DNA from 3 places in the Acetatifactor aquisgranensis genome. Region 2 is predicted to be linked to each of the others. Evidence: a T-box and tRNA genes for the amino acid it is inferred to sense, from the RefSeq annotation. Region 2 holds a T-box; the other regions hold tRNA genes.
The links. A T-box is a leader RNA that pairs with one kind of tRNA and senses whether it is charged. The one in region 2 lies ahead of NFS35_RS05875 (proline--tRNA ligase), so its partner is inferred to be a tRNA-Pro.
Positions count from the first base shown of each region.

Region 1: it has a tRNA-Pro gene. The T-box ahead of NFS35_RS05875 (proline--tRNA ligase) is inferred to sense a tRNA for this amino acid. The anticodon was not compared.
Region 3: it has a tRNA-Pro gene. The T-box ahead of NFS35_RS05875 (proline--tRNA ligase) is inferred to sense a tRNA for this amino acid. The anticodon was not compared.

Region 1 covers NZ_CALPDH010000004.1:150,269-160,314, reverse strand. The annotation lists gene NFS35_RS05140 (class I SAM-dependent rRNA methyltransferase) at 1-297, opposite strand, end outside; gene NFS35_RS05135 (FAD-dependent oxidoreductase) at 444-2,327, opposite strand; gene NFS35_RS05130 (hypothetical protein) at 2,311-2,730, opposite strand; tRNA gene NFS35_RS05125 (tRNA-Pro) at 2,874-2,947, shown strand; partial or broken gene NFS35_RS29865 (hypothetical protein) at 3,075-3,242, opposite strand; gene NFS35_RS05120 (AAA family ATPase) at 3,676-4,974, shown strand; gene NFS35_RS05115 (hypothetical protein) at 4,971-5,501, shown strand; gene NFS35_RS05110 (hypothetical protein) at 5,994-6,158, opposite strand; gene NFS35_RS05105 (RNA ligase) at 6,145-8,337, opposite strand; gene NFS35_RS05100 (AraC family transcriptional regulator) at 8,371-9,267, opposite strand; gene NFS35_RS05095 (aldo/keto reductase) at 9,355-10,046, opposite strand, start outside.
Region 2 covers NZ_CALPDH010000005.1:56,235-66,280, forward strand. The annotation lists gene NFS35_RS05840 (ABC transporter ATP-binding protein) at 1-539, shown strand, start outside; gene NFS35_RS05845 (ABC transporter permease) at 609-2,594, shown strand; gene NFS35_RS05850 (hypothetical protein) at 2,854-2,991, shown strand; gene NFS35_RS05855 (hypothetical protein) at 2,975-3,511, shown strand; gene NFS35_RS05860 (helix-turn-helix domain-containing protein) at 3,625-4,668, shown strand; gene NFS35_RS05865 (GNAT family N-acetyltransferase) at 4,765-5,328, shown strand; gene NFS35_RS05870 (His/Gly/Thr/Pro-type tRNA ligase C-terminal domain-containing protein) at 5,325-5,825, opposite strand; T-box leader at 5,824-6,062, shown strand; gene NFS35_RS05875 (proline--tRNA ligase) at 6,121-7,830, shown strand; gene NFS35_RS05880 (aminoglycoside phosphotransferase family protein) at 7,885-8,817, opposite strand; gene NFS35_RS05885 (Rpn family recombination-promoting nuclease/putative transposase) at 8,881-9,732, opposite strand.
Region 3 covers NZ_CALPDH010000017.1:109,107-119,152, forward strand. The annotation lists gene NFS35_RS15630 (GNAT family N-acetyltransferase) at 1-250, opposite strand, end outside; gene NFS35_RS15635 (helix-turn-helix domain-containing protein) at 381-758, opposite strand; gene NFS35_RS15640 (Na+/H+ antiporter NhaC family protein) at 1,033-2,574, shown strand; gene NFS35_RS15645 (FGGY-family carbohydrate kinase) at 2,541-3,137, opposite strand; gene NFS35_RS15650 (FGGY family carbohydrate kinase) at 3,134-3,439, opposite strand; gene NFS35_RS15655 (aminoacyl-histidine dipeptidase) at 3,538-4,989, shown strand; tRNA gene NFS35_RS15660 (tRNA-Pro) at 5,234-5,308, opposite strand; gene rlmD (23S rRNA (uracil(1939)-C(5))-methyltransferase RlmD) at 5,568-6,899, shown strand; gene NFS35_RS15670 (asparaginase) at 6,967-7,974, shown strand; gene NFS35_RS15675 (ABC transporter substrate-binding protein) at 8,022-9,047, shown strand; gene NFS35_RS15680 (ATP-binding cassette domain-containing protein) at 8,995-10,046, shown strand, end outside.

The DNA.
Region 1 (10,046 bases), on a different contig from region 2:
ACTGGAGGTGTCGATGGTCTGCCTGCGGTATTCCCAGGCATCCCTCACCCGCCTCTCTATGAAAGCCGCATCTATCAGGACATCCTTTTTCCGGGACAGCATACGCACAGTTATCTTGGATTTCGTGTTGATATAGCCCGCCCCCATACAATAGCCGTCAAAATCGTGGATCTCCACTACGTCTCCGTTCTCGAAATCCCCTGTGACGGAAGCAATCTCGTTGTCATACACCCACATGCCGCCGGCTTTCAGGGTACGGCCCTCCCCCTTTTTCAATGTCACAATCGTTTGATACATAGTTCCCCCTTGCCCGCACTCGGCGGCTTCCTCCGAACTTTTCTGCTTTTCAGTATAGCACAAAAGCAGAAAAAAGCAAATCCGGCAAGAGAATATCCCTTATCCTCTTGCCGGCTGCTTTTTGATTATAATTTGTATTCTCCGTCCTATACCGATACGCCGACTTCCTCCAGCCTTTTCTGTACGGCCCTCACATCCAAATTCCGCGGCATACAGCCCGAGGCAGCGCAGATAGCCGCCGCAATCCCCACAGCCTGTCCCATGTTCGCGCAAATCGGCATCACCCTGTAGTTGGAATGCGCCATATGGGTACCGCTGATATTTCTTCCCGCAAGGTAGAGATTGTCCACCTTTTTGGGCACGAAACAGCCATAGGGAATGGTATAGCCCCGGGGCTGGGCAAAACCTTTCTGCACGCCTGTCTCGTCCAGTCCGTCCCCGGTCATATTGTGGACATCGAAATTAAAGTGCGCCCTGGTCACCACCCAGTCCGGAAAGACTCTGGCTGAGACGATGTCCTCCTGACCCAGCACATACTCCCCCTCAAAGTGCCTGGTCTCCCGCACGCCGATCAGGGAAGCGGAGCTGATCAGATAGCATTCCTCAAATCCCGGCACGAACTTTCGCAGGAAATCCACGATACTGTCCATCTGCTTTCTGCATACAATGGTGGCTTTTGTCAAATCCTCCGCCTTTGTGCCGTCAATTCCGATGCAGTTGGTCATGTTACAGGTGACCACGCCGGGGAGCGTTGTGCGGTACAGCAATACATGTCCTGCCGGAAAGGGCAGATTTTCCCGTCCGATCTGCTGGATGTCACCGGCGGGAATTTCAAGGTGATCTTCGAAAAAGCCCGGGAAGACGCCTCTGTCCACATCCACCCCCGCCACCTTGAACATAATCGTGGCCGGCTGCATCCTGCCGTCCGATTCCCGGCCCAGGCAGAAAGGAACTCCCGCCCGGGCCGCAATGTCGCCGTCTCCGCTGGCGTCTATGACGATTTTGCCATAAATGACGCCTCTGCCGGATTTGTTCTCCACAATGATGCCGCGAATACAGTTTCCCTCCATCACCGGCCCACAGGCAAACGTATACAGCATCAGCCTGACGCCTGCCTCCTCCAGCATTTCCAGCAATACAGTCTTGAGGCGCTCGGGATTGATGATATGCCGGTTCTCCGAAGATTTTATATCGGCAGAGCGTTTTAACAGTTCTTCATAAAAACCTCCTTTTGTGTTTCCCGTCCAATGACTCATCAGCCCCTCCGTGGCGATTCCCCCCACGTTGCCCATCTGCTCCACCAGCACCACAGACGCTCCCTCCCGCGCCGCCGCAATTGCGGCGGAGACGCCTGCGGGCCCGGAGCCTGCCACCACTACGTCCGCTTTGGCGATTATGGGGCATTCAATGGATTTATCCGCCTCCAGGGTACTGCCGACCATCATTTCCATGAAAGCCCAGGAGCCCAGACGGTTTTCCACCACCAGGAAATAATTGGGCCCGTTATAGTGAATCCGGAAGTGAATCCGCTCCAGTTCCCTGTCGATTTCTCCCGCATCCCACACATTCTTTAGCGCATACCTGGAAAAGCTGTTCCTTTGTTCGTTCTCCAGCTTTCTCAGGTTCTCCTGCTCCCTTTCGATAATGCTTCTGGCCCGATCCAGAACTCTCAGGATGCCCTCCTGTGAGATATCCGCCTTAATGATGTAATCCAGCGCACCGTGTCTGATGGCCTCACTGGCATAGGCAAAATCCTGATGGCAGGTCAGGAGCACATATTTGGTCAATGGCATCGTCCTCTGCAGAATCCGAATCAGCTCCAGCCCATCCATCACAGGCATGGTAATATCCGTAATCACGATGTCCGGCTGCAGCTGTCTGCAAAGCTGCAGAGCGGTTCTGCCATTGGCTGCCTCCCCAATGATTTCATACCCATGCTCCGCCAGGCGCATTGTCCTTATTTCATCCCGAATCGGAATCTCGTCATCCACTACAATGACTTTCATGCGTTCCCTATACCCTTTCTCCAATCCCATACCATCCTTTCATGGCAGATCTCGCTGCCGCCTGCCTCCCGGAGGTCACGTTGCCTATCTCCCTTGCCGCATGGCGGCGCCTGCCCGTCCTTATCCTCTCCCTTATCTCGTCGGTCGTCACAATCCTTTCCCTGTGCCTCGCCCGGGCACCGACTTTCCCTCTTCGCGGCTGTGCGCTCGTTGTATTCGTTCTCCCTTTTCTCAGCAGGCTTCTGGTCGGTGGATGGGGCAGGAACGTGTTCAAGCTGTCGTTGTCCGGGATGCTCTTCAGCCGTGCGTTCTTATCTGTGAGGAACCTGTTGCTCTCCTTCAGCGGCGCGTTCTCTTTCTCCTGCGCCGCCACCTTCTCCTCCAGCCTGTGAACTTTCTCGCCCGACTCTGCCTTGATCCTTGCCATTTGAACGCCTCCTTTGCTATCTATTATCATAGCACAGGACTGCATTTTGATTAACTATTTTTTGATTTTCCAGAATCTTTGTTTTTCTCTTGACAAAATATCTTTTTTTATTTATTATTGATATATTCCGTTTCAACAGCTGGCGGCGCGTGGCTCAGCTTGGTAGAGCGCTGCGTTCGGGACGCAGAGGTCGCAGGTTCAAATCCTGTCGCGCCGACTATTGTAAAAAAGCTCAGATTCCCACAGTTTTCAAGGGATTTGGGCTTTTTTCTTTACAGCACAATCCCGAGTTTTTCTCTTATTTGAGGCTGTTCTACAAAATGTTCTACAAAACAACGGGCTCGCTAAAACAATCCTGCCGCCACTCGCGAAATCTCGCTAAGGTCATTCTCTGTCGCGTTAAGACGCTGCCTGTTATAATGGGAATATATTTTTAACGTGGTCTCAGAATCGGCGTGTCCTAACCAGTACTGAAGCTGCTTAATGTCCCAATTTCTGTTTATAAGCATTGACGCGCAGGAATGCTATTACGGTATAATAATGACAAACAGAAAAAGCCTTATTTTTCAAGAAGTTTCAGCATTTGTCATTGTCCATTCAATTCCTTTTCCAGATTTGAAAAACAACAAAAAATCATCGAATAAAGGAGAATGTTGAATTAACGACAAAAAATAAATGTGGTTAGCAGTTCGGAAGATAAGGAATTCAATCGAGTTCTAATGCACGACTGGATTTATCTGCCGAGCGCTTAAACTGTCCCGAATAATATGTAAAAACGGGACATCTGGCTGCACCTTTCGTCATAGTTGCCGGTATTCTGAAAATAAACGTAAAATTGAAGGTTTCATTTTATAAGCAATTATATATTGTAAATTAGAGGCTGTTCTATTATAATTTTAATATCTGATATGAACTATAAAAGCAATGGAGAAGTGATTTTTGATTATGGAAAATAAAATTGTCATACAAAATTTTGGACCAGTAAAAGAGGCACAGATAAATTTAAATAAAAATTTTCAGATATTTATAGGTGCTCAGGCTTCTGGTAAAAGTACAATTTGTAAGGTTATATATTTTGTTCAAAAGATAAGAGATTATACCTTAGATTATCTGATGGATGCAGCACAGTTTACACAAAATCATAAAAATGAGTATTTCAATAATTATATGAAATATTTGACAAAGCAGTTTATAGGGTGCTTTGGTAAAACTAAGCATATGCAAAAATTTTATGTTTCCTATATGTTTGCCGGAAAACATATTAATATTTTCTTAAACCGTGATGGCTATGTACGATTTTCTCTTGATGCTAAATTAAAAGAAGAACTTTGCGGGTTGATAAATGAAGCTTCTGAAATGTTTTTAAATAATTTCAATACAAAGAGTCTTTTGGATAATATAACTGCTGTGGGGGTAATGAAACGCCATTTAAATGAGCGGTTGTTTTTAGTATTTGAAAACAATGATGAAATTATTTACATTCCAGCCGGAAGAAGTTTGTTAGCAACCATGTCTGAGCAGTTACAAGATGTTTCTACTGATGAGATGGATTTGACTATGCAGGAATTTGTTAAACTGATAAAAATAACAAAAAATAAATTTGGAACTAAAATTCCGGAAATGATTACAGATTATGTAAAAACGATTAAAGGTCAGATCAATAATGCAGCAGTAGACCAGGCATATGAATTTGTTAAGAAAATTCTGAAAGCAGACTATATAAGCGAGAACGATGGTGAAAAAATTTATTTTGATGAGTATCATTGGGTTAAACTGATGTATGGTTCGTCTGGTCAGCAGGAAGTATTGTGGATATTGATGCTTGCCTTTGCAACAATTTTAGAAAAGAACAAATCATTTATTATAATTGAAGAACCAGAAGCACACTTATTTCCGATTGCACAAAAGGATGTTATGAGTCTCATTTCGTTAATGATAAATTCAACGAACAGTAAGGTTATTATAACAACACATAGTCCATATATACTTACTTCTACCAATATATTATTGTATTCGCAAAAAGTGGAGAATCAGCATACAAAGTTAAATAAGATTGTTATTCCCAAAAATTTAAGAGTGTCTTATGAAAACTTCGCTGCCTATAAAGTGGACGATTCTGAAAAGGTGTTGGAATCTTTGTTAGATGAGGAAAGTCATATGATCAATACAAATTATATTGATGAAGTATCGTCTATTACAAATAGTGAACTTGATGAGCTTATTACCATGGAGATAGATGAATGATTTGCAGAAAATTAGAAGAATGTATTAATGGAGAACTGCAAAGTAATTCTTTAGAGAAATGTGATAATAATAGGATGAGCTGTATTGAGTCATCGGACAGACGCTCAGCAGTAAGGTGTGAAGAGAATAAAAAGAGATATGTGCTTGAAAATACGAAGAAAAACCATGTGATTTTATATAAAATGGATGGCGGGATAATAGCGGAAGATAAGTCTGTCCCATTAAATACGAGCAAATGCGATTATTTGTTTGTCATTGGTGATGCAACTCCAACTGTTGTTTTAACAGAACTCAAAGGTGTTAATGTGCCCAAAGCATTGATTCAGCTTAAGGGAACTTTATTATTGTGTAAAAATGTTTTCCGTAAATTTGGACATGTATATGCAAGAGCAATAGTGACATCTTCAACACCAAATTTAAAAGCGAGTCCGGAATATGTTAATTTGGAACGGATGATTCGCAAAGAATATAAAGGAAATATAAAAATTGTTGAGAAACAATTTAATGAAAAGGATATAGAACTATAGGCCGTTACATTAAATGGTCTTCCGGAGATTTATACTCCATGATATTACAGGCACCGCTTCGCGAACCCTGTAATCCAAGTTCTATTATGCTCTTTAAAAAGCTTTCCTTCACTGGCAATTTGAATGGAAGTTTCCTTCTTTATGACCAGCAAGTCAATCTCCAAAGGTTTTGCGTTCAGATTGTATTCTTTCTAAAATATTAAATCTGCCCTGTTCTTTTCAAAATCCAATCTAGTTTCTTTCATAGAATCTCCCTTCTGTACTTTTCAGTATATCATTTTTCATTCTCCTTTACTACCTGTCTATCCTAAATTTTATAAAAGTTACAACTTAGGGATGTTTCAAAAAGCAATCAATATCCGGATTTAACGGACAGAAAAACTCGGAAAGGAGCTGTAACAGTTTATCCTCTCCGAGCCGTCCGTCATCATTCTCCAAATTTTCACGAATGTTCAGCGCAATAAAATTATTCGCCTGCTGTGCAGGCTTGCCTCACATTGCCGCCACATTATCCATTCCAGGTACATCATCGCCCTTCGGTGTCTGCGGAGCTTCTTTCCCATCCAGCCACTCAAAGAATGACCTGGCGTGAATCCGATATCCTCCAGGTACCTTGACAACCCGAAACGGGCAGTCTGCCTTGTCAGGCCCTCTCACTGTAGAACATCCTCCGCAAGGCACAGATATCCTTAGGCAGGCTCTCCCTGTCCTCCGCCTCATGCAGCTTCCTGACCCAGGCGTAATACTCATTGGCCAGCGGCGTGGTCAGGGCGGAGGTTTTGGCGATGTAGCCCTTTCGGATAGCTTCATGGGACACGCTCCGCATGAATTTCCAGAAGTTGTAATAGGTCAGCTTCAGCTTTGTCATGTATCCGGCGCTGTCCTCTATGACGAATCCCTCTATTTTCCTCCCCTGATACTCGTAGTCTTCCTCCATGACTTCATAATACCAGTCGAAGAATTCCTGCCAGTTCCCAAGCTCCCTGGCCCGTTCCTTGGCCCTCAGGCCGAAGCCCTCCGCCACATGGCACATGTCCTCATACCCGTATTTCTCAAATTCCATCTGATTATGCACGATATCCAGCAAAAACAGCCTGCTCTCCGGATATTCGATGATATGGGGATCGTTCTCCATGTCCACGCACTCGAAGACAAAGGATACGTCATTCTCCCTGCAGTAGGCTTTCATCTCCTCCAGATGCTCCGGCGACACCTGCTTTCGCACCATCTCCTGGAAATACCCCGCGTACTGGCTGTCCAAAGTGGACTTGCTGGCCAGAAGCAGCGCGTCCTCGTATTCATTGTAGCTGGCTATCCCTAAAAATCCGTTCTCCTTGATATAGGCCGTCACCGGGAACTGCAGCTTGTGCCGGAGCATCTCAAATTTCGTCTCCGGCCGCTCGTTGATATTGAAGAACTTATCATAGGCTCTGGCTGCCACCTTGCCTTTCACGGTATCCAGATACAGTCCTCTGGCCTTGGTAGTCTGGGCATCCCAGACCCTGTCGTAAAAGGCCTTATCCGTGTAGTTGAATGATGAGATATTGCCGAATTTCTTCTCCTGGATATACTTATTGTGGCGCAGGGCGATGATGGTGTCTGCCACGGAGCTCTCCACCACCGTCTGCTCGCTTTGCATCTGAGGCATCCTGTACACCTCATTGGGCACTTCCACGCAGTGGATTCCCTCTCCGTCCACCTGTACGCAGCGCAGGCAGCCGCCGTACTCAATCTGCCCTTCCAGGTTGAACACCCTGTCGTTCACCTGTACCGGCAGCTGTTTGGTATTGCGGTGTCCGTGAATCTGGTAGCAGTTCCCCGGGGTGGTGTCAAAAAAGGTCTCCGCAATCTTTTCGAAATCCTGGTAGTTCCCCACGCCCTTGATCATCTGCTCCGTAGCCACGAAAGAAAGATTCTCCGGCATAGTGCTCAGCCCCGCATGGGTGACCAGGAATATATTATCGTTATACCGATAATAAGCGCACTGTCCGAATTTTCTGTACAGCTGCCTTACCTGCTTTTTATCGATTCGGGCCTCCTCCAGCACAGGTCTGGTAATCAGCTCGAACTCTTTGGATCTGCCCACGCAGTCATTGGCCCAGAGCCACAGCCATCTCTCGTGATTTCCCTCCAGCATCAGCACGTTCTTCCTGTCCATGATGGAAATCAGGAATTTCACCATCTCCGCGTTCTCAATGCCTCTGTCAATGTAATCTCCTACAAAAATATACATTTCATCGTCTTTTATGCCGCCGTTGTCAGCCAGATACTTCTGCAGGGCCGTATAGCAGCCGTGCAAGTCGCCGATATGATGAATCTTTTTGTACGATGACATGTCGAACAGCCTGGTCCAGATCGTGTCCAGTTCCTCCCGCCCGATTACCTTAATGCCGGAGGGAATCTTCTGGGTCCGGAACCTGGAGTACATATTATCGATCACCGACTCCGGCACCCTCTTGAAAGGCTCTCTGGAAGCATTCCTCCTCTTCACCTCCTCGATGGGGACATCGGTGAAGTCCACGCAGAAAATCCGATACCGGTAAGTCTCGCACATTTCCTTATACCGGTTCATCTCGCTGGTCTTGGAATTGGTGGCATCGATTACCGTAAAATCGCCCCTCTGCATACGGATTTCCAATATATTAAATAAAGTCTTCCACACGATGCTGTCATTTTCCTGGCTGATTCCCTCCGTGCCGTCCGGCAGCATCACCGGGCTCTGGCACAGCAGTCTGATATCATCGGCAGACAGCGTATAAGGCTTCAGTCCGTGCCGGTCAATCCATGTGGACTTTCCGCAGCTGGCAGAGCCTCTTAACAAGAGCAAAATTCTCATTTCAATACCTCTTTTCTATCAATCTATATGAATCTATTCTTCCTGGTGCCGCAGCAGCTGCGCAATGAGGTGCTCCACCTCCTGAAGCTGCTCCTTGCGCTTCTCCCTGTGGCTGAGCTTGCGGTACTGGGAGGGGGACATGCCTTTCATGGCCCGGAACGCCTTGGTGAACACCAGCGCGTCATTGTACCCGCAGGACAGGGCAATACTCTCTATGGGGTAGGAAGTGGAGTCCAGCAGCTCCCTGGCCTTTGTGATGCGGAATGTGGAGAGGAAACGCTGGGGGGACATCCCCAGGTAGTTCTGGAACAGCGTATAGAGATAGCTCCTGTTGATGCACACGTAATCCGCCACATCCGTCACCTTGATGGGATTGCAGTAATTGCTCTGGATAAAAGAGACTGCCTTTTTCACATACTGATTGCCCTTGTCCTCCTCGTCCTGGGCCACCACCCCGGCCCCCTGGGCCAGCACCGAAAGGAAGACCCCCAGCAGCCCGTTCCGCCGCAAATCGTCCGCCACGCCAAACGTATTGTGCTCCATCATGTCCCGCACGATGGAATAGAGCTCCTGGTCCCTGTCGCAGGAAAAGATGGGATGCCTGGCGGACAGTCCCATGGAATTCAGGTATTCTCCCGCCCGGCTTCCGCCAAAGCCCACCCACAGGTAGCTCCAGGGCTCCTCTTCATCCGCCTGATAAAAGGCCAGCTCATTGGGCTGTATCAGGAAACCGTATCCCGCCTCCAGACGGTACTCCTTGTCATGGAACCGGAAGATTCCCCTGCCGCTCAGCACATAATGTATCAGATAATGGGGCTTGGAGGCCGGGCCGAAGCTGTGGAGCCCCTCTGTTTGTGAACAGCCGCAGCAGTTCACATAGAGGCTTCCCACTTTGTCGTTTTCAAAATCCAGTTTGAACGCTTTCTCCACAAAAGTCCCCCCTTTGCCCACAAACCCCCGGCCTTATGCGGCCGGGGGCTCTCCACTTGCTTTTAAAGATTCCTGTCCGTGCAGGTTTTAGAGGACAAATTCCTTTTTGTCCATATCCGCCTGCACTTTCTCCAAATCCTCCCGGATATGGAGTTTCTGGGGACAGGCTTTCTCGCACTTGCCGCACTTCACGCAGTTCCTGGCCTGTTTTTCGTCGCCCAGACCATTTTCCCAGCTGCCTTTGACCATATTGTAGTTCTGGTACATATGGTAGGTATTCCACACCCGGAAATTGCCCGGAATGTCCACGCCGGCGGGACAGGGCATGCAATAGCGGCAGCCCGTGCAGCCATTCTGCACACGGCCTTTGATCAGCGCCACGATGTCCTCGATGGTCCTGCTCTCCTCCTCTGAAAGAGGTTTGAAATTTTCAAAGGTCTTCAGATTGTCCTCTGTCTGCTCCATGGTACTCATGCCGCTCAGGATGACCTTCACGTTAGGCAGGCTCCCCACCCAGCGCAGGGCATAGGAAGCCACGGAAAGCTCCGAATCCAGCTGCCGGAATTTTCCCGTGATGTCGTCCGCAAAAGCCGCTAAGGAACCGCCCTTGATGGGCTCCATGATGACCAGGGGGATATTCTTCTCCTCTGTGAGGCGGTAGCCTTTCATCCCTGCCTGCTCTTCCGTATCCATATAGTTCAGCTGAATCTGGCAGAAATCCCAGTCCCTGCAGCCTATGATTTCCTCGAAGACATCATAGTCGTCATGGAAGGAAAATC
Region 2 (10,046 bases):
AGGAGAAGGAACTGGCGGCTTTCCGGCGCAATAATCTGGGGTTCGTGTTCCAGGATTTCAACCTGTTGGACAATTTTTCCGTAAAGGACAATATCTTTCTGCCCCTGGTGCTGGGCGGGAAAGAATACAGAGAGATGGAAGAGCGGCTGCAGCCCATTGCCCGGAAACTGGGCATCCAGGAGCTCCTGGAGAAATACCCCTACGAAATCTCCGGCGGCCAGAAGCAGCGGGTGGCAGTGGCCAGGGCCCTGATCACCAACCCCCAGCTGGTGCTGGCGGACGAACCCACAGGGGCGCTGGACTCCCGGGCCACGGACAGCCTGCTGCGGATTTTCAACGAAATCAACGAGGACGGCCAGACCGTCCTCATGGTGACCCACTCCACAAAGGCGGCCAGCCACGCGGGCAGGGTGCTGTTCATCAAGGACGGCGAGGTGTTCCACCAGATTTACAAAGGGAACAGCACCAACGAGCAGTTCTACCAGAAGATTTCAGACACCCTGACGCTGTTGGCCACCGGAAACATGAAAGGGGCCTGAGGCCGAACCTGAATCTGTATAATGCTGCGTTGCGGAGTCGAAAACAGAGGCATGAAGAGAGGTTATGAAATGAAAAGAAGCTTTTATCTGAAATTAGCATCAGACAATATGAGGAAAAACGGTAAAACGTACACACCGTATCTCGTCACCTGTATCCTCACGGTGGCCATCTACTACATCGTCAAGTCCCTGTCCCTGAATCCGGGGCTGGGCAACATGGTAGGCTCCACTTACCTGAACGAGACCATGTTCCTGGGAAGCTGTGTCATAGGAATCTTCGCGTTCATATTCCTGTTCTACACCAACAGTTTCCTGATGAAGCGCAGGAAAAAGGAATTCGGCGTGTTCAATATATTAGGCATGGAGAAAAAGCATATTTCCAGGGTGCTGGCCTGGGAGAGCGTCTATACGGCCCTGATCAGCCTGGTTTTAGGCCTGGGGCTGGGGATAGCCCTGGACAAGGCCATGTACCTTGTGATCAACAAAGTGCTGGGCGGGGAAAGCCCCTTTGGCTTTTTCCTGTCCTTTGAGGCCATCCGGGGCACGTTCGCTCTGTTCGCGGTGATTTTCCTGCTGATCTGCCTCCGGGCCGTGAGGCAGATCCATATAACGGATCCCATCGCGCTGCTGCGGGCGGGGAATGTGGGGGAGAAGGAGCCGAGGACGAAGTGGTTCCTGGCGCTGGCCGGAGTGCTGGTGCTGGCGGGGGGCTACTATATCGCCTTGACTGTGAAAAATCCCATCGCTTCCCTGGTGCTGTTCTTCGTGGCGGTGATCCTGGTCATCGTTGGGACGTATCTGCTCTTTACCGCCGGGAGCATCGCGCTTTTGAAGAGCCTTCGGAAGAACAAGAGGTATTATTACCGGACGAAGCATTTCGTCAGCGTGTCCGGCATGATCTACCGCATGAAGCAGAATGCGGTGGGGCTGGCCAACATCTGTATCCTGTCCACCATGGTGCTGGTGATGGTGTCTTCCACCACCTCCCTGATGGTGGGGATGGAGGGCGCCATCGGGCAGCGCTATCCGGCGGATGTCATGGTGTATTTCTCGCCCGGCGGCCCGGAGGGGAACCCAGAGGGCGTGGAGGCCGTCCGGACCCTGCGCCGGGAGCTGGGAGCGCAGGGGGAGCGGGAGACGGTGTATCGCTATCTGGCGTTTCCCACCCTGCGGGATGATGATGAATTTGTAGTCTCAAAGGCGTATGCCCTAGATGTCCTGGACGATATCAACAACCTGTTCCTGATCACCCTTGAGGATTACAATGCGTCCATGGGAGAGCAGAGGACGCTGGAGGATGGGGAGATTTTCCTGTACTCCAACCGGGGGGACTTCGATTCTCCCACCCTTCGGCTGATGGACAGGGAATACCGGGTGAAGGGGAGGCTGGACTCTTTTGTGGGGAACGGTATCGTGGCGGCGAATATAGCCAGCACATACTTCATCGTGGTTCCGGATGTGGACGCGCTCCAGGAGATTTATGAGGAGCAGAAGGCGATTCTGGAACAGTATGCAGGGGAGATCAGGCAGGTCTATGGCTTCGATATGGAGGCCGAAAGGGAGGAGCAGAATGCTTTCTGCAATGCCCTGCGGGAGCGGCTTTCCCAGAGCCAGATATCGGCTTCGGTGGAGGGGAAGGCGGAAGCCAGGACGTCTTTTTTAGGGGTGTACGGAGGGTTTTTCTTCATCGGTATCTTTCTGGGGACGCTCTTTGTCATTGCCACGGTGCTGATTATCTATTACAAACAGATTTCCGAAGGGTATGACGACAAGAATCGATTCGAAGTCATGCAGAAGGTGGGGATGAGCAGGGATGAGGTGAAGGCTTCCATCCATTCCCAGGTGCTGACGGTATTTTTCCTGCCCCTCATGGTGGCGGGGATTCATGTGGCGGCGGCTTTTCCCATGATTTCCAGGCTGCTGGAGCTGTTCAATATGCTGGACACGAGGCTGTATGTGGCCTGCACGGCAATCTGTTTCCTGGTGTTCGCGGGGATGTATGTGATGATTTACGGCCTGACGGCGAAGACTTACTACCGTATCGTCAGCAGATAGGCAAACGGCGCGGAGACAGGGGAAGGAGCGCAGGGCAGTTATGATGAGGCGAAAGATGCAAAGGGATATTGCTTTTGATTGGCGGCATCCGAAAGGGGAGAGGGTATCGGCGGCTGCCTGACTTCTGGCGGCTGTCTTAGGCCTGCCGGTTTATGAAAAGCAAGATGGAACCTGGATTCGGGAGAATTGGGAAACGATGGAAATTAAACTTTATTTCGATATTATAAATATGAAATCAAGAAGATTAAGGAGGAAACAAATGATGAGTGAGAGAGAAAAAGTAAAGGAAATGAGGAAAAGGAAGCTGAAACGCGCCATTATCCTGGGGCTGTTTGCGGTGCTCCTCGTCAGACGGCACATCCGCCGCAGGAGGAAAAGAGATGGGGAAGCGGAATAGGGCGGCCGTCCTGCCGGGTGTTGTGCTGTCGCTTGTGCTGGTGATTTTGCCGCTGCTCACGGCTTGCGGCATCCGGAACATGGAGGCGGAAACATGCCTCGAATTTCTGGAGGGTCTGGCTTCAAATCTGGGAGCTTCCCAGATTACCGGGGACGGGGATCTGATGGGAGAGCGGGTCTGCGGGGACGATGCCTACACGGGAAGCTATCTGGCGGAATGCAATGGCGACACCGGGCGGGACGTGATATTCGGAGGCGGCTCCACAGAGTCCCGCAGGCTCCGGGTGTATGGGCGGATTCTGGCGGACAGGGGGCAGGCCGAGGTGAGAATCCGGATGAACGAAGCGGTGGTGGTGCTGGAGACGGACGAGGAGGGACGTTTTGAGACAGAGCTGCGCCTGAAAAGCGGTGGAAATTATATCATGGTGGACTATAAGGACTTTTCCGGCACCGTGGAGCTCAACAGCGTGTGCCTGCCGCCGGACTGGGACGGTAAAGACGCCCTGACGTTCAACCGGTAGTGGAATGAAGTAGAATCCCTTTCGATTGCGCATCCCGGATATCTGATATATACTGAATCCATCAGCTGATAGAAAAAAGAAAATCAATCGACAGTTGAATGGAGGAGATACACATGGATATCGGGAAAAAGATTAAGAACCTGCGCCTGGAAAAGGAAGTGAAGCAGGAGGAGCTGGCGGAGTACCTGGGGGTGTCCGCCCAGGCCGTGAGCAAATGGGAGACGCAGGCCAGCGTGCCGGACATCGGGCTGCTGCCGGGCATCGCCGTCTTCTTCGGGGTCACCATCGACGAGCTGTTCCAGCTCTCCGACGAGGCGGAATTCGAACGCATCGAAAATATGTTCTGGCACGAGCGCCGGATTCCCCCGGAGACCTTCGACCACTGCGTCAGGTTCCTGGAGGGCGTGCTGAAAAACCAGCCGAAAAATGTCCGGGCCTACAGCTGCCTGGCCTATCTGTACAACCACCGAGCCGCCAGCGACCATGACACGGCCAGCGAGTACGCCAAGAAAGTGCTGGAGCTGGATCCCCGGGAAAAAAGCGGCTGGGTGGCGTTCCTGGAGGCGGAGGGCGGAGTCTGCGGGGACGAATGGTACGACAACCATTTCCAGGTCATAGAATATTTCAAGGACTTCCTGAAAAAGAACCCCGGCAACTACTGGGGGCTCTATGGAATCATCGAAAATATGCTGGACGATGACCGGTTTGACGAAGCGGTTCCCTACATCGAGCAGATCCGCACCGCGGCCAAGACACAGCAGTATGATGTCTATATGGGCGATGTGATGTTCGGCAGGGGGAATCCGGAGAAAGCGCTGGAGTACTGGAACGCGGCGGTGGAGCATTTCCCGGAGAGATGGCAGTCCTACTGCGACAGGGCGGACGGATTCCGGAAACTGGGCAGATACCAGGAAGCCCTGGCGGATTATGAGAGGAGCTTTTCTATGCAGGAGCCGCCCAGGATCGCGGACGGCCTGTACTCCATGGCCCAGGTGCATGAACTGCTGGGGGATTTCGACGCCGCCATTGCCGACAGAAAGCGCATCATCAAGTGCCTGAAAGAGGAGTACAATACCTTTTCCGGGGAAAGCATCGATGCGCAGAAGCGGGAGATCGAGCGGCTGAAGCGGCGCAGGGACACAGAGGAAAACGACTGATTCATGTCAGGCTGCATGAATGGGTACAGGATGGTGGAGAGGAAGAAAACCCATGCGTTGAAAATTTCCAAGATTGCGTGGAGGAAGAGACAGAAAATGAATGACGAAATAGCGATAAAAGTTTTAACACATTCCCAGATACATTCCGATATGCTGAAAGATTTCAGGCATGAGCAGAAGATAAGGGAGAAATATGTAAAAGACGGAAACGGATACAAATTAAGAAAGACGGACGAGCTCCGCCAGTGGAGCGAGGAGAAGAGAATCCGGTTATCCCGGTATCTGTGCCGGCAGTCAGGCAGAGGTGGCGCTGTCCTGGGAGCTTTCTCACCGGGCGGCAGGCTGGTGGGCTTCGCCGCCCTGGACGGTATGCTGCAAGGCATGGGAGATAAGGAATATGCGAACCTGACCATGCTCTTCGTGGACGATGAGTGGCAGAGGCAGGGCATCGGGAAGAAATTGTTTGAACAGATATGCCTGTGCGCCAAAGACAGGAAAGCGGATAAGCTTTTCATTTCAGCGGTTCCCTCCCGCGACACCATTGCCTTTTATGCCCGCATGGGATGTTCGGATGCGGAAGGAATCGTGGACAGTTTCATCGACACGGAAGAGGACCGCTATCTGGAGTACGTTCTGAGAGAGGACGCTGCAGGGGATTAGAACAAAGACTGATCCGCCAGGAAAGGAACCAGTTCGCTTACCGGAAGGACGCGCTGCTCCATGGTGTCCCTGTCCCTTATGGTTACGGTTCCCTGCTCCAGGGTGGCGTCATCTGCGGTAATGGCATAGGGAATCCCGATGGCGTCTCCTCTGCGGTATCTCTTTCCGATGCTGCCGGACTCTTCGTACTGTGCCATGCAATGTGGGGCCAGCATCGCGTACAGCTCTTTCGTTTTCCCGGCGTGCCTCTTTTTGCTCAGCGGCAGTATATTGAGCTTGATTGGCGCAAGGGCCGGCCTGATGTTAAGAACGACACGACTGTCAGAATCTCCAATCTCTTCCTTATGCAGGCCTTCAAACAGCAGCGCCAGTACGATGCGGTCTAGCTCGTAAGTGGATTCAATGATGTATGGGATATACTTTTCCTTTGTGGCTTCGTCAAAGGATAGACTCTTGACAGCCCTTGATTTCTGTGGTATAACGTAAAAAACGAACACAAAAGCTATGATAAGAAGTAGTAAGCATCCTGGATTTTCAGAGAGAAGGCGGCCGGTGCGAGCCTTTATGGAAAGGATGCCCAACCCATCTTTGAGCTGTGGGCCGAAATAGCAGTAAGCTTCACCGGGTTCTCCCGTTACAGAGATATGGCATCGGAGTCTCTTCCTGTGCCGGAGAGCGCGGATCATATCCGAATTTAGGTGGTACCACGGACTTATGTTTAGTTCGCCCTAAGCTGATAAAATGTCGGCTTAGGGCTTTTTGTGTTCAAGACAAAAAATGGAGGTATCCTTTATGAAACTTGAAAAGCTTGTAGGAGATCGTTTTCGGGAAAGGCCGTCAGACTGTGTCATTGACAGCCATGCCCTCATGGTGCGCGGCGGCTATATGAAGTACGTGGCAAACGGTATTTTTTCGTCCTATATGCCGTTAAAAAGGGTGACCAGAAAAATCGAGCAGATCATCCGCGAGGAGATGGACGCCATCGAAGGGCAGGAGGTGCAGTTCCCTGTTGTCATGCCCGCATCCCTTTGGCAGGAGTCCGGCAGATACGAAAGCATCGGCCAGGAGATGGCCCGTTTCCGCGACCGCAGCGGGAGCCCTCTTGTGCTTGGCATGACACATGAGGAGGCCGCTGTCCATCTTGTGCGTGATTATGGGCAGAGTTACACGAAATATCCGTTCATGGTGTACCAGATCCAGACGAAGTTCCGGGATGAAGCAAGGCCGAGAGCCGGCCTTATCCGTGTCCGTGAATTTACCATGAAAGATGCCTATTCCTTTCATACCAGTCAGGCGGATTTAGAGGACTATTACAGGAAATACCACAGGGCTTATGAGCGCATCTACGCAAGAGTGGGCTTGCCGGAGGTCATTTCGGTGGCTTCCGACTCCGGTATGATGGGCGGGAACATTTCCCACGAATTTATGCTGCTCACCCCTATCGGTGAAGATTCCATTGCCATCTGTACGGAATGCGATTACCGGGCCAATATGGAGGCGGCAGAGTGCATCGTCCATAACAGGAGAAATGAGGCTGCCCGGAATCTTACATTGGTGCACACGCCGGGCATCCACAGGATTGAGGACGTGTGCGAATTCCTGCACTGTGAGGAAAAGGATTCCTGTAAGGCGGTGGTCTATCAGCGCAATTCCGACGATCATTATATTGTATTGTTCATCCGCGGCGATTTAGAGGTCAATGAAACCAAGCTCACGAATTATCTGGGCTATGACCTGCATCCGGCGGTCATTACCGAAGAAAGCGGATTGAACGCGGGATATATCGGGCCGGTCAACCTGGCCGGCGATTTCACCATTCTGTATGACCGCTCTCTGGAAGGGATGAGCCATCTTTCCTGCGGCGCGAATGTCAGTGGATATCACTACACCGGACTGGACATGAGCCGTGATATCGAGGGCGCAGAGTATCACGATTTTGCCAAAATACAGGAAGGCGGCGTCTGTCCCCGCTGCGGCAGGCCCGCTATCAGGGTATGCCGCGGCATTGAGGTGGGCAATATTTTCCAGCTGGGCACCAAGTACACCCGGTCTATGAATATGACTTATATCGACAGCAATGGAGACGCCCGGTATCCGGTCATGGGATGCTATGGTATCGGCATCGGCAGACTTGCGGCTTCCATCTGCCAGGCCCATCATGATGAACACGGCCCCATATGGCCTTTGGCGGTGGCGCCGTGGCAGGTGCATCTCTGCGCCGTCCGCGCCGATGATGATGAGGTCAGGGCTTACGCCGACAGGTTGTACGAAGAACTGCGAAGCAAGGGGGTGGAGGTCATATATGATGACCGCCGGGTCAGCGCCGGAGTCATGTTCTCGGATGCTGACCTGATTGGGGCGCCGTTTCGGGTAATTGTCAGCCCCCGGAACAGGAAACAAAATGTGGTTGAAATCCTTTCCAGGGATAAGAGCTTGTCTGCCAGCGTTTCTATGGATTCGGCAGCGGAAGAAATCCTGAAAATTCTGTCGGCGGCAATGTGAAGCTTCCTGTGCCGCGTTGCAGGATTCCCTGAGCTTTGGGCGTTTCCGGCAGCTTCAGGAACCTGCGGTGGGCTTTCGGATATTGTACGGTATTCCGTTGATCTCCTGCATGTGATATCCCCGGAAATACCAGGACGGTACCGGATTGCGCATATTTTGATACCAGTCCAGCACATCTCTGGCCTGATTCAGCATGGTCCCTACTTCCTTTTCCCCGAAAGGAACCGCCCAGGGGACGGAGGAGAGCATGTTGCTGCTGATATAGAGGGCCAGCAGCCGCCAGAATGCCTCCGGCACCTGATTGTCGAAATAGCCGTTCACAATGCCTGAGGCAAAAAGAGGAGAGCACTGGGCGCACCATACGATTCTGTTGAATTCTTCCCAGGGGTCACCGAAATCGAAGCGGTCGAAATCTATGATTACAAGCTTGTCGTCTTCCAGCATCATGTTGCCGATATGGTAGTCGCCGTGCTGGAAAGACTGAGGCCTGCCCGCCAGGAGATGGCGGTTCGCCTCTATATAGGCTATCAGGTCTTCAGCGCCATCGAATTTTTGCGGGCATTCTCTGTACATCCTGATTTTACGGTTTATCTTATCGTTGAACCGGGTCTCCCAGTCTGGCTGGTCTGCCGGAGCCGGGATGGAGTGGATGGTCTTCAGGATTCTGCCTGCTTCCAGGCCATGGGCATACTGGGCAGAGTCCGCGAGATAGGGCATGGCCGCTTCCGCGTCTATACCGTCCACCCAGGTCTGGACGATATAGACGCCCTCTTCACACTGGCCGAATTCCACTGGCCTGCACATAGAGATTCCCAGAGCCGCAACCTTCTGCTGCATCCGGAACATATCCGCCCGGGAGGCGCTTTTCTCAAAAGGCGTGATGCGCAAAAGGTACTTTTTTCCATCTGCGGTGACGGCGCGATATTTTTTGTCGCAAGACCAGCCCTTGTCTATAGGCTCCTTGGAGACGAATTTCAGCTGCGGCATGTGGTTTCTCCTTCCATGTCTGTTCCTTTCTCCAGGGCATTAGGGAGCTTTTCGCGGAGAAAATTACAAATCGTATCTCTCAAAGAGCGTATCACGGAAAACCTTATCCCGCACGGCCCGTTCCAGGTCGCTGCCTCTTTTTTCTTCAACCAGTTTTAGATAGAGCTGGTTCAGGCGCTTTTCCCCTTCTTCTCGCCCTTCTTCCCGCATGGTCTCCGCGAACGCTTCTTCATCAAATTCCGTAAGCAACATAAGCTTCACCTCCGCTTTCTTTTTCAGGAGATACTCCTTCAGCATCCCTTCCTTGGTGCATCTGTCGATGGCCTTGTCCATGGCTTCGGGCAGGCTGTCCCCCGATTTCTGGTATTCCCGGACATATTGTATGAGCGCCACATATCCTTTCAGAGCGGGGCAGCGCTGCAGCAGGTTCTGGTTGCCGTTTCGGTTGATGTTCAGCATATGGGCAGTCCACTCATAGCCCTCTTTCGGAACCAGGAACGCGTCCGAGAGCTTCAGCTCCTGTCTGTCCGGCGCGTCTTCCCGTCCGTTATAGAACACATAATAATCCGGGGCGGGAATCTTCACAAGTTTCTTTCCATACAGCTTCATGCCCCTGGCCTCCAATATCCCGTCGATGTTATGGGCATAGTAGATCAGTCCTCGTAAGGGCATATTGTAGTTCAAGGTGCTCTGGTGCTCCCAAAGTGTCAGCTGGTTCTGGAACAATACGGATACGTCGTTCTTCCCGTGTATGTAGATTGCGTCAGAAAGCGTAACAACCTCCAGGCTGTCGGCATCCTGATAATCCGTATCGTTCAGGGCGTTGAACAGGGACAGCGCGTTGCGCTTATCCGAGAACAGATCATTGAAGACCGTGTCTTTGTGGCTGCGTCGTATCGTATTTCCTTTTGCCATACAACATTCTCCCTTACTTGTCATATCGTTCTTTTGTACGGGATTCTTCTATTCGGCCATGGAGTCCTGCATACAGGCCGGACAAAACGGCAGTCCCGCCGTCCGGGCCCGCCGGAGGTAAGGAATTGTCTACAAATAACTGATGCGAGTTTATAGCCGTTTTCTTTGTATTTCCGGGCTTTCGTCTAAACAAGTTGCATCAGTTATTTTCTGACAGTTCCTAATATTTGCTGGAAGGAAAGGCCGTTCTGATAGTATCAACTGGATATCTGTATTTTATCATATATGGAAGCTGCTGTAAATGCAGGAATTCT
Region 3 (10,046 bases), on a different contig from region 2:
GCGAGCCGATATTTTTGTGTCTGTATTCTTTCAGGACAGCGAGCCTGCCGAGGACGTAGGAAGCTTTTCCGGCATCCCGGAACACCCTGCAGGTGGCGACGGGCATTTCGTTTTCGTCAAAGAGCACGAAATGCACAGCCGTGTTGTCCGTGTCGTCATATTCGTTCTGAAACCCCTGTTCTTCTATAAAGACCTTTTTCCGGATTTTCTTTGCGCAGTCCGGGAAATTTTCGTATTTGACTGTTTTCATGACAGAATTCACCCTCCCGATTCCAATCTGTTGTTCCCTGCTTTTTTAGCAAATATGATACAATGATTTTAGCATATGCGGCATCGGGTTACAAGGGTGCTGATGCGGAAAAAAGGCGGCCGGGCGTATGCTAGTCTGCCGGCTGATCCGGGGCCGGGGCTTCATCATGCAGATGCTTCATAAATTTCACGAAGTCGACAACGGAGGTCTGCCGTTCCTGATTCAGAGTCAGGACTGTGTCAACGATATTATAAAGGGTATAATCCGAAGTGATATGCTTTTTAAGGGCTTCGGGAGGACAGCGGTATTCCGTGCGCCCCAACAGGTAATCCGTGGTGACGCCGAAGAACTCCGCCAGTCTGCACAGCATGACCGGGTCAGGGGCATGCACATCATTTTCATAGCTGGAGATGGCGCTTATGGACAGATTCAGGCAGGCGGCCATCTCTTTTTGGGCCAGCCCTTTTTCGCTGCGGAGCTGTGACAGAGTCGTTCCCAGTTTCTTCATGAAATGCCGCCGCCTTTCTTTTTTCGTCTGATATCAACAGATAGTTAGCTGAAATTTACGTACCGTGAATATTATATTAATACATTTTAGGAAATATAAAATAGCATTTTACGAATAGTGTAAAAAAACAGAAAAATTTCACGATTCGTATAAAGCATCTCTATTTTCAGCTCTGCCAAAAATATGTTGTTTCGTCATGGAAAATTCTGTATAATGAAAAGAAAGGGCCGTGCGCGTCTGGCGCCCGGGAACAGGGATAAGGAGGGAATACGGTATGGGTTTGGAGATGATAGAGGCAGGGTGGCTGTCCATTTTGCCGCCGCTGATTGCGATTACGCTGGCTTTAATCAGCAAGGAGGTGTATTCCTCCCTGTTCCTGGGAATTTTCTCGGGGATGTGCGTATACTGCTTCTGCAGCGGCGGGAATATCCTGCAGGCGGTTACATATGTGTTCGATATGATGGCGGCTAAGATTGGGGAAAATGGTTACATGATTATTTTCCTGGTGCTGCTTGGTTCCCTGGTGGTCATCGTGACCAGGTCCGGCGGGTCTGACGCTTACGGGCAGTGGGCGGGACGGCGGATTAAGAACAAAGCCAGCGCCAAGCTGGCTACCGCGGTGCTGGGGCTTATGATTTTCGTGGATGACGGATTCAACTGCCTGACCGTGGGAACTGTTATGCGGCCTATTACGGACAAGTGCAGGATTTCCAGAGAGAAGCTGGCATACCTGCTGGACGCCACGGCTGCGCCGGTATGCATCATCGCGCCGATTTCCAGCTGGGCGGTGGCAGTGGCCTCCGAGGTGGAGGAGGCGGGAGGCCTGAATGCTTTTGTACGGACGATTCCCTATAATCTGTACGCTATTTTGACAATCATTATGGTATTTTTCCTAAGCGTCACGGATTTTGATTTCGGTCCTATGGAAAAGGCGGAGGCCGGGAGGAGAGAGGTAAAGTTCGAAGAAAAGGAAGCTAACAAGAAAAAGGGTACCATACTGGATTTGGTGTTGCCGGTGGCGACGCTGATAGTGTGCGCGATTCTGGGCATGGCCTATGTGGGCGGCTTCTTTGAGGGGAAATCCTTTGCGGAGGCAATCGGGGAAAATCCCACGGCGGGCCTGACGCTTGGAACTTTTGCGGCGCTGACAGTGGCATTGATTTTGTACCTGCCCAGGAGAATCATGAGTCTGAAGGAATTCATGAATGGGGTCATCGATGGTATCAAGACGATGATTCCTGCTCTGACGATTCTGATTCTGGCATGGGCCCTTGGGGGCGTGTGCCGGGAGATGATCGGGACGGGGTTTTTTGTCAGTGACTTTGTGCGGGGCGCGCGTCTGCCCTTTGGCGTGCTGCCTGCAATCGTATTTGCCGTGGCGGCGTTTTTGTCCTTTTCCATGGGGACGGCCTGGGGGACTTTTGGAATCCTGCTTCCTATCGTGTCCATGATGTGCGTGGGAGACGAGGGCGCAGCGGTTCTGATTCCTGCGCTGGGCGCCACGCTGGCAGGGTCTGTGTATGGGGACCACTGCTCACCGATTTCCGATACCACGATTCTGGCATCCACCGGGGCGCAGTGCGAACATCTGCGCCATGTGGAGACTCAGCTTCCTTATGCCACGCTGGTGGCGGCAGTGTGCTTCTTCGGGTATCTGGTGGCCGGTTTTTCCAGAAATCCGTGGATTACGATAATATCGTCCGTCCTGCTGCTTTTTGCAGCCTTTGGCGCGATGCTTTACCGGCATAAGCGCGGGAAGATTTCAATCGGAAAAAATGAGCCTTACGCGGATTCGTTCTGTGACAGGGCTGAATGAGCGAAGAGGGCCGCGCCGAAAGCGGCCTCTTCCTCATGCTGTTCTATTTCCGGTTTCATTCCGAAGCACTCTTGCAGGATATCCTGCAGGGCGCTGTTTTTGCGGATGCCGTTGCCGGAGGCAATCAGCCGGGTTCTGGTGATGCCGGTGCCCGACTGGATGACGCGATATAAATCATGAAGTTCCCGGACCATGCCGTTCAGAACGCCGCGGATCATGGCGGCAGGATGAAAGTTGTCCAGCCGGATGCCGGTTACGGAGCCGGTGTCTTTGGGATTTTCCCGCGTGCCGGAAAAGGTAGTCCTTATCTGCCAGTCCTGTGCGCTGCCGCGGGGGGCTGTCAGGAAAGACTGCATGATGCCGTACTGCGGCTGGTCTTTTCCTCCGGCGGCCGCAGCGTATTCCCGGAAGAAATGCTCCAGCGCGGCATAGGCGGCGCCGCCGCAGAGGGCGGCTCCTACCAGCAGATAGGAATCCGCCGTAAGGGGCCGGGCCTCGATGCCGGGGCCTTCAAACCAGGAATCGGACAGCACGGAAATCTGCGAACCGGTGCCGATGTTCACCAGCACGGAATCCCAATGGAATGCGCCTCTTCATAGTCAGGCAGATTCCCGCGTCCGTCCTGCCAGGTATAGAGCGGGCTGACCGGATTGCCGTCTTTGTCCAGATAGACGATGCCATGCATCTGCCCGGTGAGTCCGATGGCGGTGATATCGCTGTATGCCGTGGTCAGCTCCTTCAAGGCAGCCAGCACCTTTGCCCGGATGGAAGAAACGTCCTGAAGCCGCTCCCAGGGATGGGACGCAGCGAGGAAGCTGTCATTGGGCAGAGCGGCTGTGCGGAATATGGTAAAACTTTTTGGCAAAAATATTTGTAAGAAAATCTTTGCAGACAGGCCTGAAAGGAGTAAAATAGAAGAAGTTCATGCCTGCGGGCAAATAATAGAAAGGAATGGATATTCATATGGGAGTGTTATCGAATCTGGAACCACGGAAGGTGTTCTGTTTCTTTGAGGAAATCACCCAAATCCCCCACGGCTCCGGCAATGTGGGGCAGATCAGCGACTATCTGGCGGAGTTTGCCGCAAAGCGGGGGCTGTACTGCGTCCAGGACGAGCTGAAGAACATCATCATTGTCAAGGAGGCCGTGCCGGGATATGAAGACGAACCCGTAGTGATACTGCAGGGCCACATGGACATGGTGGCGGTGAAAAAGCCGGACTGCGATATCGACATGCGGAAAGAAGGCCTGCGGATAGCCGTCAAAGGCGACGAAATCTACGCGGAGGGCACCAGCCTCGGCGGCGACGACGGCATCGCGGTGGCTTACGCGTTGGCGCTCCTGGATTCCGATGCCATAAAGCACCCCCGCCTGGAGGTGATCGTCACCGTGGACGAGGAGGTGGGAATGGACGGCGCCAGGGGCATAGATTTATCTGTGCTTACCGGGAACCGCATGGTGAACCTGGACTCAGAAGAAGAGGGCATCTTCCTGACCAGCTGCGCGGGAGGAGCCAGGGTCAAGTGCAGGCTGCCCGTGGCTGCGGCGGAACAGGACGGTGAGGCCATGGAGGTAGTGATAGGAGGGCTCCTGGGAGGCCACTCCGGCGGAGAGATACACAAGGAGAGGGGCAATTCCAACTGCCTGTTCGGCAGACTTCTGAACCGCCTTGCGGAAAAACTGCCTGTATGTCTTCTGGGGGCAGAGGGCGGACTGGCGGATAACGCCATCTCCCGGGAGACAAAAGCCGTGCTCGTGGTGCAGGAGCAGGACAGGGCATTGTTCCTGGATACCGTAAAAGAGGTCGAGGCGGAATTTCGTTCAGAGCTGGCCTCCAGGGATCCGGATGTCCGTATCACAGTAGGAGAGGGGAAAAGAGGAAACTATCGGTGCGCTTCGGCAGAGGATACGAAAAAAGCGGCCGCGTTCCTGATTGCCCTGCCCAACGGCGTCCAGGCCATGAGCGCGGATATGCACGGATTGGTGGAGACCTCTCTGAATCTGGGCATCCTGAAATATGAGGACGGTGTCCTGAGCGCGGACTTCTCCGTGCGCAGCAGCGTGGAGAGCGCGAAGAGGGCATTGATAGACAGGCTGTGTGCAGTGACAGGACTGGCGGGGGGCAGCTGCATGGTCAGCGGCGATTATCCGGGCTGGAAATACCGCAAGGATTCCCCGCTGCGGGACAAGATGACGGCTCTTTATGAAAAAATGTACGGAAAAGCGCCTAAGGTGGAGGCTATCCACGCGGGCCTGGAATGCGGCATCCTGGGCAGCAAGATAAAGGATTTGGACTGTGTTTCCATGGGGCCCGACATGAAGGCCATCCATACCACAGAGGAGACCCTGAGCATTTCTTCCACCGGGCGGGTCTGGGAGTTTCTGGTCAGGCTGTTGGAAGAGAAAGAGAAGTAACGAAAATAAGAATGATGAAATTTTCCCATACCTGAATGCTCCAAAATGAAAGGTGCAAAGTCTTTGATAATTCCATAGAGACTTTACACCTTTGTTTTTGGTTGCTGTTCAGTTGTGGTCAAAGTGTTATAGTTTCCGGAAAGCAGGTGATCATAGGTCTTACCTTTTTGATTATCCTTTATGCGCATGAAAAAAGAAAGTGCCAAAAGCCGGTAAAATCAAGCCTTTGACACTTCCCGCTCTATCGGAGTGGCGGGATTCGAACTCGCGACCTCCGCCTCCCTAAGACGGCGCTCTAACCAAGCTGAGCCACACCCCGTAAGACATTTAGTATTATAATGTGTACCGGGAAAAAATGCAACCTTTTTTTTGCAAATTTTGCAAATTAGTAGAAATAGATAAGTAAAATCAGAAATTCCGCATATATATTAGGCAAATCGACCAAGGTGATAAAATGCACGCTGAAGTCATAAACATTCGTAAACATTCAAAAGTCAACAGATATATTGAAAACAGTGCGGAATCTGTTATAATATGGGTGCAGAAAAGTGATTTGCAGGAGAGGGAAAAATATGCCTATGAAAGCAACACCAGGAAGAGAGAGGCCTGAAAAAGCAAAGTTCCAGGGAGGGGCCTCAAATTTAAAAAACGGAGAAAGAAGAGCGCCAAAGCAAGGGGCAGCCGGACGGGAAGCGTCAAAGCGGGAGGTAAGGCAGGTGCCGGAACGAGGAAAGCCGCAGGGGAGAGAACAGGGAACCGGAAAAGGCCCAAAACAGAAACTCTGCCCCGTATCCTCCAAATGCGGCGGTTGTCAGTGGATCGACCAAAGCTACAGCAAGCAGCTGGAGGCCAAATCCACAAAATTCCGCAAACTCATGGAACCCTATTGCAGGCCGGAGCCCATCATCGCCATGGACGAGCCTGCCCATTACCGCAACAAGGTGCACGCAGTCTTCGGAGAGGACAAGAGACACAATGCCATCTCCGGCACCTATGAGGAAAAGAGCCATCGCATCGTTCCCATAGACAGCTGCCTGATAGAGAACCGGAAAGCGGATGAGATTATCGTGTCCATCCGGGGGCTTTTGAAGTCTTTCAAGATACGCCCTTATGACGAGGATACCGGCAGGGGGCTGCTGCGCCACGTGCTGATTCGCGTAGGGCATGCCACGGGACAGATCATGGTGGTGCTGGTGCTGGGCTATCCCGTTTTGCCCTCCAAAAATAATTTCGTGAAAGCGCTGCTGAAGATTCACCCGGAAATCACCACCATGGTGATCAATGTCAACGACAGGGATACCAGTATGATTCTGGGGGAGAAAGAACAGGTGATATACGGAAAAGGATACATCGAGGATGAACTCTGCGGCATGACTTTTCGAATCTCTCCCAAATCTTTCTATCAGGTGAATCCCGTGCAGACCGAGAAACTGTACGCAAAAGCGATGGAATATGCGCGGCTGACAGGAAAAGAGACCGTGCTGGACGCCTACTGCGGCACAGGGACCATAGGCATGATTGCCAGCAGGCAGGCCGGAAATGTGCTGGGGGTGGAGCTGAACAGAGACGCGGTCCGCGATGCCGTCAGCAATGCGAAGCGAAACGGAATCACCAATGTCCGTTTTTATCAGAAAGACGCGGGAGCGTTCCTCCTGGAGATGGCGGAGGCGGGAGCGAAGCTGGACGTGCTGTTTTTGGATCCTCCCAGAACAGGCAGCAGCGAGGCGTTCTTAAACGCGGCGGCAAAGATAAAGCCTAAGCGAATCGTATATATTTCCTGTAACCCGGGTACTTTGGCGGAGGATCTGAAGACCCTGGTGAAAAAAGGATATAAAACGGAAAAATGCGTAGCGGTAGACATGTTCCCATATACGGACGCCATAGAGGCTGTGGTGGCCCTGTCCCTGTGAAATGCTTAAAGCGGTATAGTACAGAGTGGTATGGAATGGCCCCCAATGAAATAAATGGAGATAAAAGATGAAGAAAATATTGCTGATAGCCACAGGCGGCACCATCGCTTCGGGATATACACAGGAGGGACTTGCTCCCAAGATAGCGGCAGCTGAGCTGCTGCAGTATGTGGAGGGATATCAGGATTTCTGCCGGGTGGACGTGGTGCAGCCCTTTGGCCTTGACAGCACCAATATATACGGGAAGCACTGGCTGGAGCTGGCGGATCTGATTGAGTATCACTATAATGACTACGACGGATTCGTCATCTGCCATGGCACGGATACCATGGCTTTCACGGCTGCCGCCTTGTCCTATCTGGTGCAGAACAGCAGAAAGCCCGTGGTGGTCACCGGAGCCCAGAAGCCCATAAACCTGCCCATAACCGACGCCAGGACCAATCTGCTGGACAGCCTGCGCTTTGCCTCTGAGGAGAGGGCTTACGATGTGAACATCGTCTTCGGCGGCAATGTGATAGCCGGGACCCGGGCGAAAAAAGAGCGGTCCAAAAGCTATAACGCCTTTTCCAGCATCAATTATCCGAACATAGCCACCATACGGGACGGCAGAGTGGTGTTCTATATCGAGGATAAGGACAGGATGACCGGCGAAGTGACTTTCTATCATAAGCTCAACGAGCGGATTCTGCTGCTGAAGCTGATGCCTGGTATGGACGGGATGGTGCTGGACAGGCTCTTCCCCTATTATGACGGCGTGATCATCGAGGCCTTTGGCGTGGGAGGGCTTCCGGACTATGGGCAGACGCCCTTTTATTCGGAAATCCGCCGCTGGATCGACGCAGGCAAGCTGGTGATGATGGCCACCCAGGTGACCCATGAGGGCAGCGACATGGAGGTCTACCAGGTGGGAAAGGCGATCAAGGAAGAGTTCCACCTGATGGAGACCTATGACATGACGCTGGAGGCCACGGTGACCAAGGTCATGTGGGTGCTGGGGCAGACGAGGGAGCCGGAGCAGTTCCGCAGGCTGTTCTACGAGACGATCAATCATGACATTTTATTAAAAGAAATGTAAAATCCGCAGAGCGGCGGAAAATGAGAGGCAGGAAAAGACACAAGGAAATGGAAATCGATATAAATGGAACACGAAAAAACGTACAAAAATATACGCAGAAAGGAAAGCGGAGCGTCCGACGCCGCATTCTGCTCTGCGCACTGCTGCTTTGCTGCTGCCTGTGCGCCTGTGGCAGGCAGGAGTCCGAGACCGTGAGGATAGGCTCGCTGAAAGGCCCCACTTCTCTGGGCATTCTATTCATGATGGAGGAGGCGGAACAGGGGCGGACGGATTGCGAGTACGAATTCCGGATGGCCGCAGGAGCTGACGAGCTGCTGCCGCTTCTGGTAAAGGGGGAACTTGACATTGCGTTAGTTCCTGCTAACGTAGCCGCGGTGCTCTACCGGAAGACTGAGGGCGGCGTGACGGTCATCGACATCAATACCCTGGGAGTCCTGTATCTGGTCACAGGCAGCACGGAAATCACCGGCGTACCCGATCTAAAAGGTCACACTATCTATCTCACGGGAAAAGGCGCCACGCCGGAGGCTTCTCTGAAGTTCATCCTGCAGAAGAGCGGCCTGACAGAGGATGACTATAAGCTGGAATACAAATCCGAGGCCGCGGAGGTGGCTGCGGTCCTGGCACAGAACCCCGACGCCATCGGCCTGCTGCCCCAGCCTTTCGCCACGGCGGCCCTGATGCAGAATGAGAATCTGCGGATAGCGCTGGACATGAGCGCGGTGTGGGAATCTCTCCAGGAGGAAGAGGGAGGCGCCATGGTTACAGGCGTCACTGTGGTCCGCAATGAGTTCCTGCGGGAGCGCCGGGAGAGCGTGGAAACCTTTCTGGAGCAGCACAGGGACAGTGTGGCGGCCATCAATGCGGATCCCGAGGCCGGAGCCGCCCTTGCCGTGGAGGCCGGTATCGTCGCAGAGGAGCCCGTTGCGGTGCAGGCCATCCCCCGGTGCAATCTGGTCTGTGTCACCGGTGAGGAGATGAAGAGCGCTCTGTCCGCTTACCTGGACGTGCTGGCTGAATTTGACGCAGAGCTGGTGGGCGGCGGTCTGCCGGAGGAGGATTTTTATTATTAATGTTATCAAAAGGTACAGAAAATTTATTATCATACTTGGCTGGCTGGCGGTCTGGCATCTCCTTGCTCTGCTTGTGGACAATGAGATACTGCTGGCCGCTCCTTTGGAGACGGGGCGGGAGATATTGGCCCTGTCCTGCAAGGGCGGCTTTTATCTGACAGTGGGGAGGAGTCTCCTGCGCATTGCGCTGGGGTTTCTGGCGGGATGCGCATCGGCCTTTCTCCTGGCGGTCTGCAGCAGGCGGAAATCCTTTATGGAAGAAATCCTGTCCCCTGTGATGACGCTGATGAAAGCGGTTCCCGTGGCATCTTTCGCGGTGCTGCTGCTCATCTGGTGGGGGTCCTCCTTTCTGGCGGTGGCGGTGTGCTTCATGGTAGTGCTGCCGAATCTGTATCTCAATATTCTGGAGGGCCTGAAGAGCACCGACGTGAGGATGCTGGAAATGGCCCGGGTCTTCCGGCTGCCTCTGCGGAATCGTTTTTTCTACATCTACCGTCCGGCGCTGAAACCTTTTTTATACAGCGGCCTGAAGCTTTCCCTGGGAATGTGCTGGAAGTCCGGTGTTGCGGCGGAGGTGATCGGCACGCCGGATTTCTCCATCGGAGAGAGGCTGTACCTGTCGAAAGTCTACCTGGACACGGCGGGCATCTTTGCGTGGACTGCCGTCGTCATACTGATGAGCGTTCTGTTTGAAAAGGCGGTTATGTGGCTTTTGGAGCGTTTCCTCAGATGGGAGCCTGCCTGCGGGAAGCAGAGAAGCGCCGGAAATGCGGATAATCACCGTATAATTAAAAGCGATATTTCGATAAAGGTGTCGGATGTCACAAAAATATATGGGGAACAGACGGTGCTGGATCATTTCAGCGCAGACTATATTGCCGGAGAAACCTATTATCTCACCGGCCCTTCCGGCAGCGGCAAGACCACGCTCCTGCGCATTCTGGCGGCGCTGGCCCGGCCGGATTCCGGTGAAGTCATCCTCCCCTCCTCCTGCGGCAT